DNA from 2 places in the Paenibacillus sp. VT-400 genome. Region 1 is predicted to be linked to the other one. Evidence: riboswitches for the same ligand, from Rfam matches in the RefSeq annotation. Region 1 holds a riboswitch; the other holds the start of a gene.
The links. A riboswitch is a leader RNA that binds a small molecule or an ion and turns the genes downstream of it on or off. The one in region 1 is predicted to bind FMN.

Region 1 (4,499 bases):
CCCGTGATGAAAAATAACGTTCTTTGACTCTTCTCACATCATTATTCGAATACGTGAGTTGACTATCCCGATTCCAGTAGTCCGTCTCACCAGGTAATCCGTGAGCAAATACCGCCCGAATGCCAGCATCCTGAAGTCCACGAATCAGTTCATCCGTATGGTCAGGGGAATATGGCATGCTCCAATCCATTACTGTCGTCACTCCTGCGTTAAGCGCTTCCAAGGAACCGAGCAGGTTGGCAATATAACTATCTTGTGGGCGGAGCTTGCTTCCCATCGCACCATAATAGAGATTTTGCAAATAAACTGGTAACGACCAGTTGGTTCCCGCTGTTTTGACAAGTGATTCCCACATATGCCGATGCGTGTCCACCAGCCCAGGCATAATAATCATCGATGAAGCATCAATGATCTCCGCATCCGGAATATCCAGGTCGGGCTGAACCGCCATGATCAGTGAATCCTGAATCAGAACGTCCGCCCTCTTATACTGTCCAATTTTAGCATCCATCGACAACACACAGCCATTTTTCAACAGATAACTTGTCCGCACAAGAAACATCTCCCATCTATTTTGGTTTGAAAGACGATCACATCCTGCTTACGAATCTGTACTACTTCTGACTATTTTTTCGCTAGTATATATACATTATATAGTTATTGTTAGTATTTATCAATTTTGGGATTTACGTTTCGCCCGAAATCTTCTAACCTTCATCAGATTGCCACACATCTTATCATCACAGTACTTCTGTGTTCTGCTTCGGGTATCATCATAGAACATCCAGCGACAATCCGAATTATCACAGATCCGGATCCTGCCGCCTTCTCCCTCTACCAAAGTCAAAGCAAAGTCAGCAGCTACATCAGCTATAACCTGATGCCAATGCGCTTCTACAGCTACCAGTTGGAGTTTCAGTCCCTGATTAATTGTAGTCAATGTTCTTCTCACATGCCCTGCTCCCATAACGCCGTTCAACCATTGTTTTTCTACATCCGTTAATGATGCTCCAGAAGACACGCGGGCTCCAAGAGCCAACAATTCATTCCTGAAATTTCTCATCGACAACTCCTCTTCTGGAGATGCAGGGACAGCAGCGTTAAGTTGCCATCGTTCCAGAAAATCTTGCTGCCAGCTCGCCTTCCCAAGTCTGTCCTCCGATCGATCTCCCCCACGCCAGTCGTGATAATCGCTGTTTACAAAATCGGTCCATAACCTGTCCATATATACCTCCGTTTATTGTAACCATCTAATTAAACAAAGAAGGTTACAACTCATCTTTGATGTGTTATATTAAGTGTAACCTCATTAATCAGTTTTAGCTAGTTACATCACCTATCACAATTATACGCAAGGAGGAAAAGGCAATGACGAACACAACAGCACTAGATGTGTTACTTATTCAAAAGGATGATACTTGGGATCAATGTAATTGGATTGTACCTTTGTTGAAATCCTTGGAGGGTCTTACAGCAGAACAAGCAGCCTGGATTCCACCCTCAGGGGGATTAAGCATCTGGCAGTTGGTTAACCATATGTATTATTACAACCATCGCTTATTATGTCGCATGCAAGGTAAGGAGCCTACCCTTCCTGCTGTAGACTCCAATGAATACACATTTGGGAATCCGGGAGATGCAACGGATGCAGCTGGTTGGAATACACTGATGCAGGGTACAACTCGATTAGCCCAGCAGTTGCGAGATCAATTGGCTGCACTTCAAGAGTCAGATCTTGAAGCCGCATATATGGACTCCGAAGAGAAATGGGCACACGAACTAGCTCGCTGGGTACTCCATGATGCGTATCACGCAGGTCAGATCGTGCTCCTTCGCAGACAGCAAGGAAGCTGGAAAATCGTTTTCTAAAAAAAATGCTTGAACTGCTAGCGCTTACAGGAATAAGATGAACTTATTAATGTTACAGCTTGTTCAACACACTATATAATTGAATAGGATCTTCGGGGTAGGGTGCAATTCCCAACCGGCGGTGATGTTCTTCGGAACCAGCCCGCGACTCGCTATTAGTTCTTAACGAAGGACATTCAGCGACTGACTTGGTGTGAATCCAAGGCCGACGGTACAGTCCGGATGAGAGAAGATCAACACATTGACATGCCGTTCACGGGAAGGCCTCTTTCCTGACGCATGTCCTTGGATGAGCCCCCGTTTATTTGGTATATACCAAAACGGGGGCTTTTGTCGATTTTGCCAACTGAAGATTCCGTGTTCTGACGAAGGAGTCCTGAATATGGAAAAGACATCAGCAGCATCACCTGTTTACCGCAAGGAACGAAGTAATACCGGATTCTGGCTTGTAGTTCTCGGCGCCGCCTTATGGGGTGTCGACCCACTCTTCCGCATTATTTTGCTAAATACGATGACATCCACGCAGATTGTACTGGTGGAACATATCATCGTCAGTCTTATTGCCATTCCCGTACTGTGGAAATTTCGAGCTGATCTGAAAAACCTGCGTGCTCGCCACTGGATTGCCGTGATTTTTATCTCATGGGGAGGATCAGCACTCGCAACGGTATTGTTCACCATGGCACTAACACATAACGATCCGAATACTGTGCTTTTATTGCAAAAAATGCAACCACTCTTCGCTATTGTGCTGGCTAAACTGTTACTAAAAGAAACGTTGCCACGTCGCTTCGGTGGATTGTTCTTCATTGCATTAGCAGGAACGTACCTGCTTACATTTGGATTCACATTGCCATTAGGTAACTGGGACAACTGGATTCATGCTGGAAGCTTGTTATCCCTTGGGGCTGCTGCCCTATGGGGAGGTTCAACCGTTATGGGACGATTGATGCTGGGTCAGGCGCGTTACGAAACCGTCACCTCCCTGCGCTTTGTCGTTGCTCTCCCGCTCCTGATCTTTATGACGTGGAACGAAGGTGCGGCATGGACGTTTCCGTCCGGAACGGGTGAACAGACTGCTGTCATCCTCAACATTCTCGGTCAGGCATTGTTACCAGGTTTGCTCAGTCTTCTGTTGTATTACAAAGGTCTGTCGTCAACCAAAGCCTCTGTTGCAACACTCGCAGAACTTAGCTTCCCGATGGCGGGTGTGTTGGTGAACTGGATTGCTTTCCGTACACTGATTACATGGGAGCAGCTGCTTGGTTTTATCCTGATCTGGGTGGCCCTCTTCGCCATTTCCAGACAGCAGGAAAGATCATCAACTGCGGCCGATGCTGCACCAAAGCTTCGTACAGAGTAAGTGGATATATGTGAGGTTCTCATATAAACAAATAGTCGTCAAATATAAAAATAAAACCATTGCACATCAAATAAGATGAGCAGTGGTTTTTTATTTCCATGACTCGATATTACTCGATCATTTTCTCAATTAGCAAAATGATCGAGTAATCCTTTGCTTTATTTCTATATCGCAAATGCAAATACTCCCCTCTTTCCCTCCAACCTCATAACGAATATCCATATCATCGCACTACGATTCTTCTATGTTTTGTCTTTTGTCTAATCGGGTGGTACGATGACATATGGAATAAACAGATGAATTATATTCAGAGAGGAACGATCATAATGTCTTCATTCTCATATACCTCCTACGACGCCGTAGGTTTGGCTGAACTGATCCGATCCCGGGAAGTATCCCCGGTTGAAATGCTTGAAGCGGCGTTTGCACGCCTTGAAGAAGTGAATCCGCAACTTAATGCGGTTATTCGTACATATGAATCTCGTGCACGGGAGGAAGCCGGTTTGGTTCGACCTGGAGAACAACCTTTTGCCGGTGTTCCCCTGCTCCTGAAAGATATCTCGCAATCCTTGGAAGGTGAATTTCTGACTTCAGGCTCCCGTTTGTTCAGCGAGCATCGTGCATTACGCAATTCCAATTTTGTCACTCGACTCCGTGATGCAGGCTTTATCTTCATAGGACATACCAATACACCTGAATTTGGTTTGAAAAATATTACCGAGCCCCGTCTTCATGGTCCCACTCGCAATCCATGGAATATCAATCACTCCCCGGGTGGTTCAAGTGGTGGTGCCGCTGCTGCTGTAGCTTCGGGTATTGTTCCTCTTGCCGGAGCCAGTGACGGAGGAGGTTCGATTCGTATCCCGGCTTCCTTTAGCGGATTGTTTGGATTGAAGCCAACCCGCGGGCGCACACCTGTAGGACCGGGAGTTGGTCGTCAATGGCAAGGCGCATCGATTGATTTTGCCCTCTCTCGCTCGGTTCGGGACAGTGCTGCATTGCTTGATACGTTGCAAGTCATTCAGCCCGAAGCTGCGTTCCATGCTCCACTCTTTCCAGGCAGTTACTTGGCTGATATGAGCTATCCACATCAACGCAAACTGAAAATTGCATACACAACGGATTCGCCCGTGGGAACACCTGTCAGCGCAGAAGCCAAAGAGTCTGTATACAAGCTCGTTCGCTGGTTGGAAGATCAAGGTCATCATGTTGAAGAAAAACTGAGTCCAGTCAATGGAGTTCGGTTGATGGAGAACTATTACATGAT
Region 2 (4,499 bases), 430 kb from region 1:
GAAAAAAGTTGCCGTTTTTTTTGCGATCCAGTCATTTTCGGTGTACACTAAGAAAAGTGCTGTAATGCTTGGCCCAGGGTCATGCGTTCTGGCACCATTAACGATGGTCAATACGAAAGGAGTCATTTACATATGGCGAAACAAGCGAAAATTAAATTGGCAAACGGCGGAGAAGTTTTGATCGATCTGTTCGATCAAGAAGCTCCAAACACAGTAGCAAACTTTGAGAAACTGGCTAATTCCGGTTTCTACAATGGCCTTACATTCCACCGCGTTATCCCGGGCTTTGTAGCTCAAGGCGGATGCCCTAACGGTTCCGGTGCAGGTGGCCCAGGTTACACAATCAACTGTGAAATTAACCCGAACAAACATGAGCGCGGAACACTTGCTATGGCACATGCTGGCCGTAACACAGGTGGAAGCCAGTTCTACATCTGCTACCAACCACAACCACATTTGGATGGACAACATACTGTATTTGGTAAAGTAACTAAAGGTATGGAGTTCGTGGACGCTTTAGAAGGTAAAGACAAAATGGAAACTGTTGAAGTTGTAGAAGCTTAATACCTTCACCTTAACTGGATCCAAACATGAAGTGCTTCTTTTATAGAAGCACTTTTTTTATTTTTTACATACTTCAAATCGATAATTAGAAAGGATGAATATAACCTTGGATATGGTTACTCAGCTAAGCTTGTTAAAACAAATTTATAGTGAGCGCACGTTGTGGGATGAAGAACTGCAGGCATCGCGCCATGTCGTTCCGGATAGTCTATCGGTAAAGGATCGAGAAGCGCTTGAGGCAGACGAGCATGAACCGAATCGATTTGTACGTCCGCAACATGATGAAACGATTACTGAGCTGAAAAAAGTTGCGAATCAATGGACGATCAATGATGCAGCGCAGGCCTTTGTATCCTCTTTGTGGTCAGCACCCATGATCTGGCGCTCGTTGCTTACGGGCAAGCTTATTGCGAGCAGTATGCCAAGTCATGAACATACGCCATATCCATCTTCGAACACTTGTAAGATCTGCGGATTAAGTGTAGATCAAGCAACCGACACAACGCTGCAATGGTATTGGCGGATGACCAATGGAACCCCGTTGGACGGAGATCCTTTTGGATATGTGTTGGCACTTCGAGAGCTGGCTGCCGCGCAGGAGCTTCCAATACCCAATGAGTACGACCGCTGGACATTCCGTGCGGTGTTAACAGTGCTGCGCGAATTACCTCCCAAAACACGTTACAGCAAGGCAGCAGTAGCGCTCAAGAAGGAACGTCTTTTGCCTACGCAGAAGGAATATGCCTACCGTGATTTGCTTGAGACGTTAGCTCTGATTGGCATATTGGATACGCCGGAACATCCTGGAATGATCACGGGATTCACCTCTTACATGCAGCGTGACGCACGCCCCAATGTGCGGGTTGAAGTGCAGGCCCCTCTGGCGTGGTGGGACTCATCAATCGGAATTAATGAGAACAACCTGAACAAGATATTTCATGAGTTTGATCTGAATAATATATCTCTTGCGGATAAGCCTGATGAGAGTCCAGCTGTAAAGGACACGATCTTAGGAGCATTGGAGAAGAAGAGAAGTGTTCGCGGAAAAGTACCAAAGGCATCTCCTGATGCAGGTACCGGGGAGGTACAGTCTGGCGATGTGTATGCTGTTCGGGTCCGGGAAGGTGTATGGGTGACTGTATACTGTCATGAAGTCAGAGACAAGCGTGTCATCGTTGAATATCTGGATGGAGTCTTTCCAGATATGCCGGGAAAAGCAGATTTGCATGGGACGTTTCGACCGAGAGCGAATGGACGCTGGAAATGCTCGGCTATTGCGATTGATTCCACAAGTTGGGTCAGAAGAGTGGCAAGAGAGTTCCCACTTCCGACTTCGCAACTGCAAGGACCTGACCGCACTCCATTCCATAATGCCAAAGAATTAAAGCATATGGCGAGCTGGTGTTTTCCTGATATGTAGAATAATACGATGGATGTGAAAATGTACCTCCAAGCAAAAACCGTACCTCCTGAGAGGAAGCGGTTTTTTGTTGTTTCTTAGCTTATTAAAAGTTAGTATGTGACAAAAAGGAACAAAAAACAATTGATTTTTTGGCATTAAAGTGCTAACATCCAAGTAATAACGAAAGCAATCCTTCAGGGCAGGGTGCAATTCCCTACCGGCGGTGATGCAGGAAGTGTAAGGACCTAAGTTCAGCACTTGATGCAAAGTCCGTGACCTGTCTGCCATTGGCAGATGGCTGATCTGGTGTAATTCCAGAACCGACAGTATAGTCTGGATGGGAGAAGGAGAGGTGCAGACCTAACAGGTTTGCATTCAGCAGGAGTATTGCTGCACAGTCACGATTTTATGATGTCTTGCACTGTGCAGGGAAGATCCGGATACGCCGGACAGTTCCATACATATGCCGCACTATAAAAGCTCTTTACCTGTAATTGATGTTCATTAAGGTATGTGTCTATTTTCACTTGCCCGAAATGAAGTTTTGGGCAAAGTGTTGGCGTGCTGTATCCATTTCACTCCTGCTGGTGACATTTGTCTCTCATCATCCCCATCGAACTGATTGTTCGACGGGGATTTTTTAATAAACAAGACTTTAAACCGCGGGGTGAACGGATTTGGAAATGATCAATGATGAATTTTATATGGCACTGGCATTGGATATGGCGGAACGAGCACAGGGACAGACGGGGATTAATCCGGTCGTTGGATGTGTAGTTGTGAAAGAAGGCCGTATTGTAGGCCTGGGGAGCCATCTGAAACGTGGAACCGGTCATGCAGAGGTGCATGCACTTAACATGGCAGGCAGTGATGCAGAGGGAAGTACGGTATACGTTACACTTGAGCCTTGTAGTCATTATGGCAAGACGCCACCTTGTAGTGAACGCCTGATTCATGAAAAGGTGAAACGTGTTGTGGTATGTTGTGAAGATCCAAATCCGCAAGTATCCGGCAGGGGTATAAGCATGCTTCGTCAACAAGGCATTGAAGTTGAAGTTGGCGTACTGCGTGAGCGAGGAAGACGTATGAATGAAAAATTCATTAAGTTTATTACAACGGGTTTACCTTTTGTGACACTGAAGACGGCTACTACTTTGGATGGCAAAATTGCTACTCGCAGCGGAGACAGCAAGTGGATCTCTAACGAGCCCGCTCGTGAGATTGTGCATGCCCTTCGTCATCGGCACCAGGGAATTATGGTTGGCGTCGACACGGTAATCGCCGATAATCCGGAACTTACTACCCGTTTGCAAGTCGAAGGCATTAGTCCAGTGCGCATTGTAGTGGATTCCAAGTTACGTCTTCCCGTAGGTGCCAAAATGGTTAAGGATGGTCTTGCTCCAACATGGGTGCTGACAACAGACGAAGCCAGTCCTGAAGCTGCTGAACGTTTGGAAGCCTACGGCGTCGAGATTATACGCTGTGGTCCTGGACCACGTGTGGATCTGTTAAGCGGACTTAGCAAGTTGGGTGAACGTGATATAGGTTCGATTTTGCTTGAAGGTGGAGGCACCTTGAATGGAGCCATGTTGGAGGCACGGTTGGTTGATCGACTGCTCATGTTTATCGCTCCGAAGATTGTAGGCGGTTATGATACACCTGGAAGCTTCCGCTTCGAGGGTGTGGAGCGTATGAATCAGGCGATTCAATTGAATCAGTTGGAGATCGAACAAGTTGGAGATAATATCAGCATTGGCGGTATTCCGGTGTGGCCTGAATAAATAAATGGATTTGAAAGTAGAAAGTTAGGTTCTTTATAACTTGAAAAAGGGAGGCGGCAGCATGTTTACCGGTTTGGTGGAAGAAGTCGGTCAGATCCGGCGTATTGGTCGGAAAGGCGAAGCGATGGTCCTGAATATCGGAGCTTCCGCCATCATGGACGATCTGAAGATTGGTGATAGTGTAGCAGTGAACGGCGTGTGCTTAACTGCGACAACGCTCGAAGGTGGAGGTTTTACCGCCGATGTAATGCCTGAAACCTATCGCCATACCAATCTCAGTCAGCTGCAATCAGGCAGTAAAGTTAATCTGGAGCGGGCCATGCAATCAGGCGGTCGTTTTGGCGGACATATCGTACAGGGCCATGTTGATGGTACTGGAGTGATTGGTAGTATAACACGTGATCAGAATGCAATTGTGTTTGAGATCAAGCCTGATGATCACCAGTTGTTCAAATATCTGATCCCCAAAGGATCGGTCACATTGGATGGCATTAGCTTGACCGTTGTCCATACGTCAGATACCGCATTCACGGTTTCCGTTATCCCGCATACCATTGGTGAAACTGTACTAAATGTGAAAAAGACAGGGGATACCATTAATATCGAATGCGATATTTTGGGCAAATATGTGGATCATCTGCTCCAGTATGGGAGAGGACATCGGGAGACGGGTACTGGCAAGCCGCGCAGTATCAGTGAAGAATTTCTCTCCAATCATGGATTTGCATAAATAGAGAACAGAAATTAACTGG

Region 2: linked by a shared signal. The riboswitch ahead of ribD (bifunctional diaminohydroxyphosphoribosylaminopyrimidine deaminase/5-amino-6-(5-phosphoribosylamino)uracil reductase RibD) and the one ahead of EL84_RS23725 (DMT family transporter) in region 1 are both predicted to bind FMN.

What each region holds. Positions count from the first base shown of each region.
Region 1 covers NZ_LELF01000067.1:2,980,943-2,985,441, forward strand. The annotation lists gene EL84_RS23710 (amidohydrolase family protein) at 1-553, opposite strand, end outside; gene EL84_RS23715 (CGNR zinc finger domain-containing protein) at 674-1,225, opposite strand; gene EL84_RS23720 (DinB family protein) at 1,369-1,869, shown strand; FMN riboswitch at 1,954-2,107, shown strand; gene EL84_RS23725 (DMT family transporter) at 2,252-3,232, shown strand; gene EL84_RS23730 (amidase) at 3,559-4,499, shown strand, end outside.
Region 2 covers NZ_LELF01000067.1:3,414,959-3,419,457, reverse strand. The annotation lists gene EL84_RS25680 (peptidylprolyl isomerase) at 133-564, shown strand; gene EL84_RS25675 (hypothetical protein) at 677-1,984, shown strand; FMN riboswitch at 2,153-2,319, shown strand; gene ribD (bifunctional diaminohydroxyphosphoribosylaminopyrimidine deaminase/5-amino-6-(5-phosphoribosylamino)uracil reductase RibD) at 2,644-3,747, shown strand; gene ribE (riboflavin synthase) at 3,809-4,477, shown strand.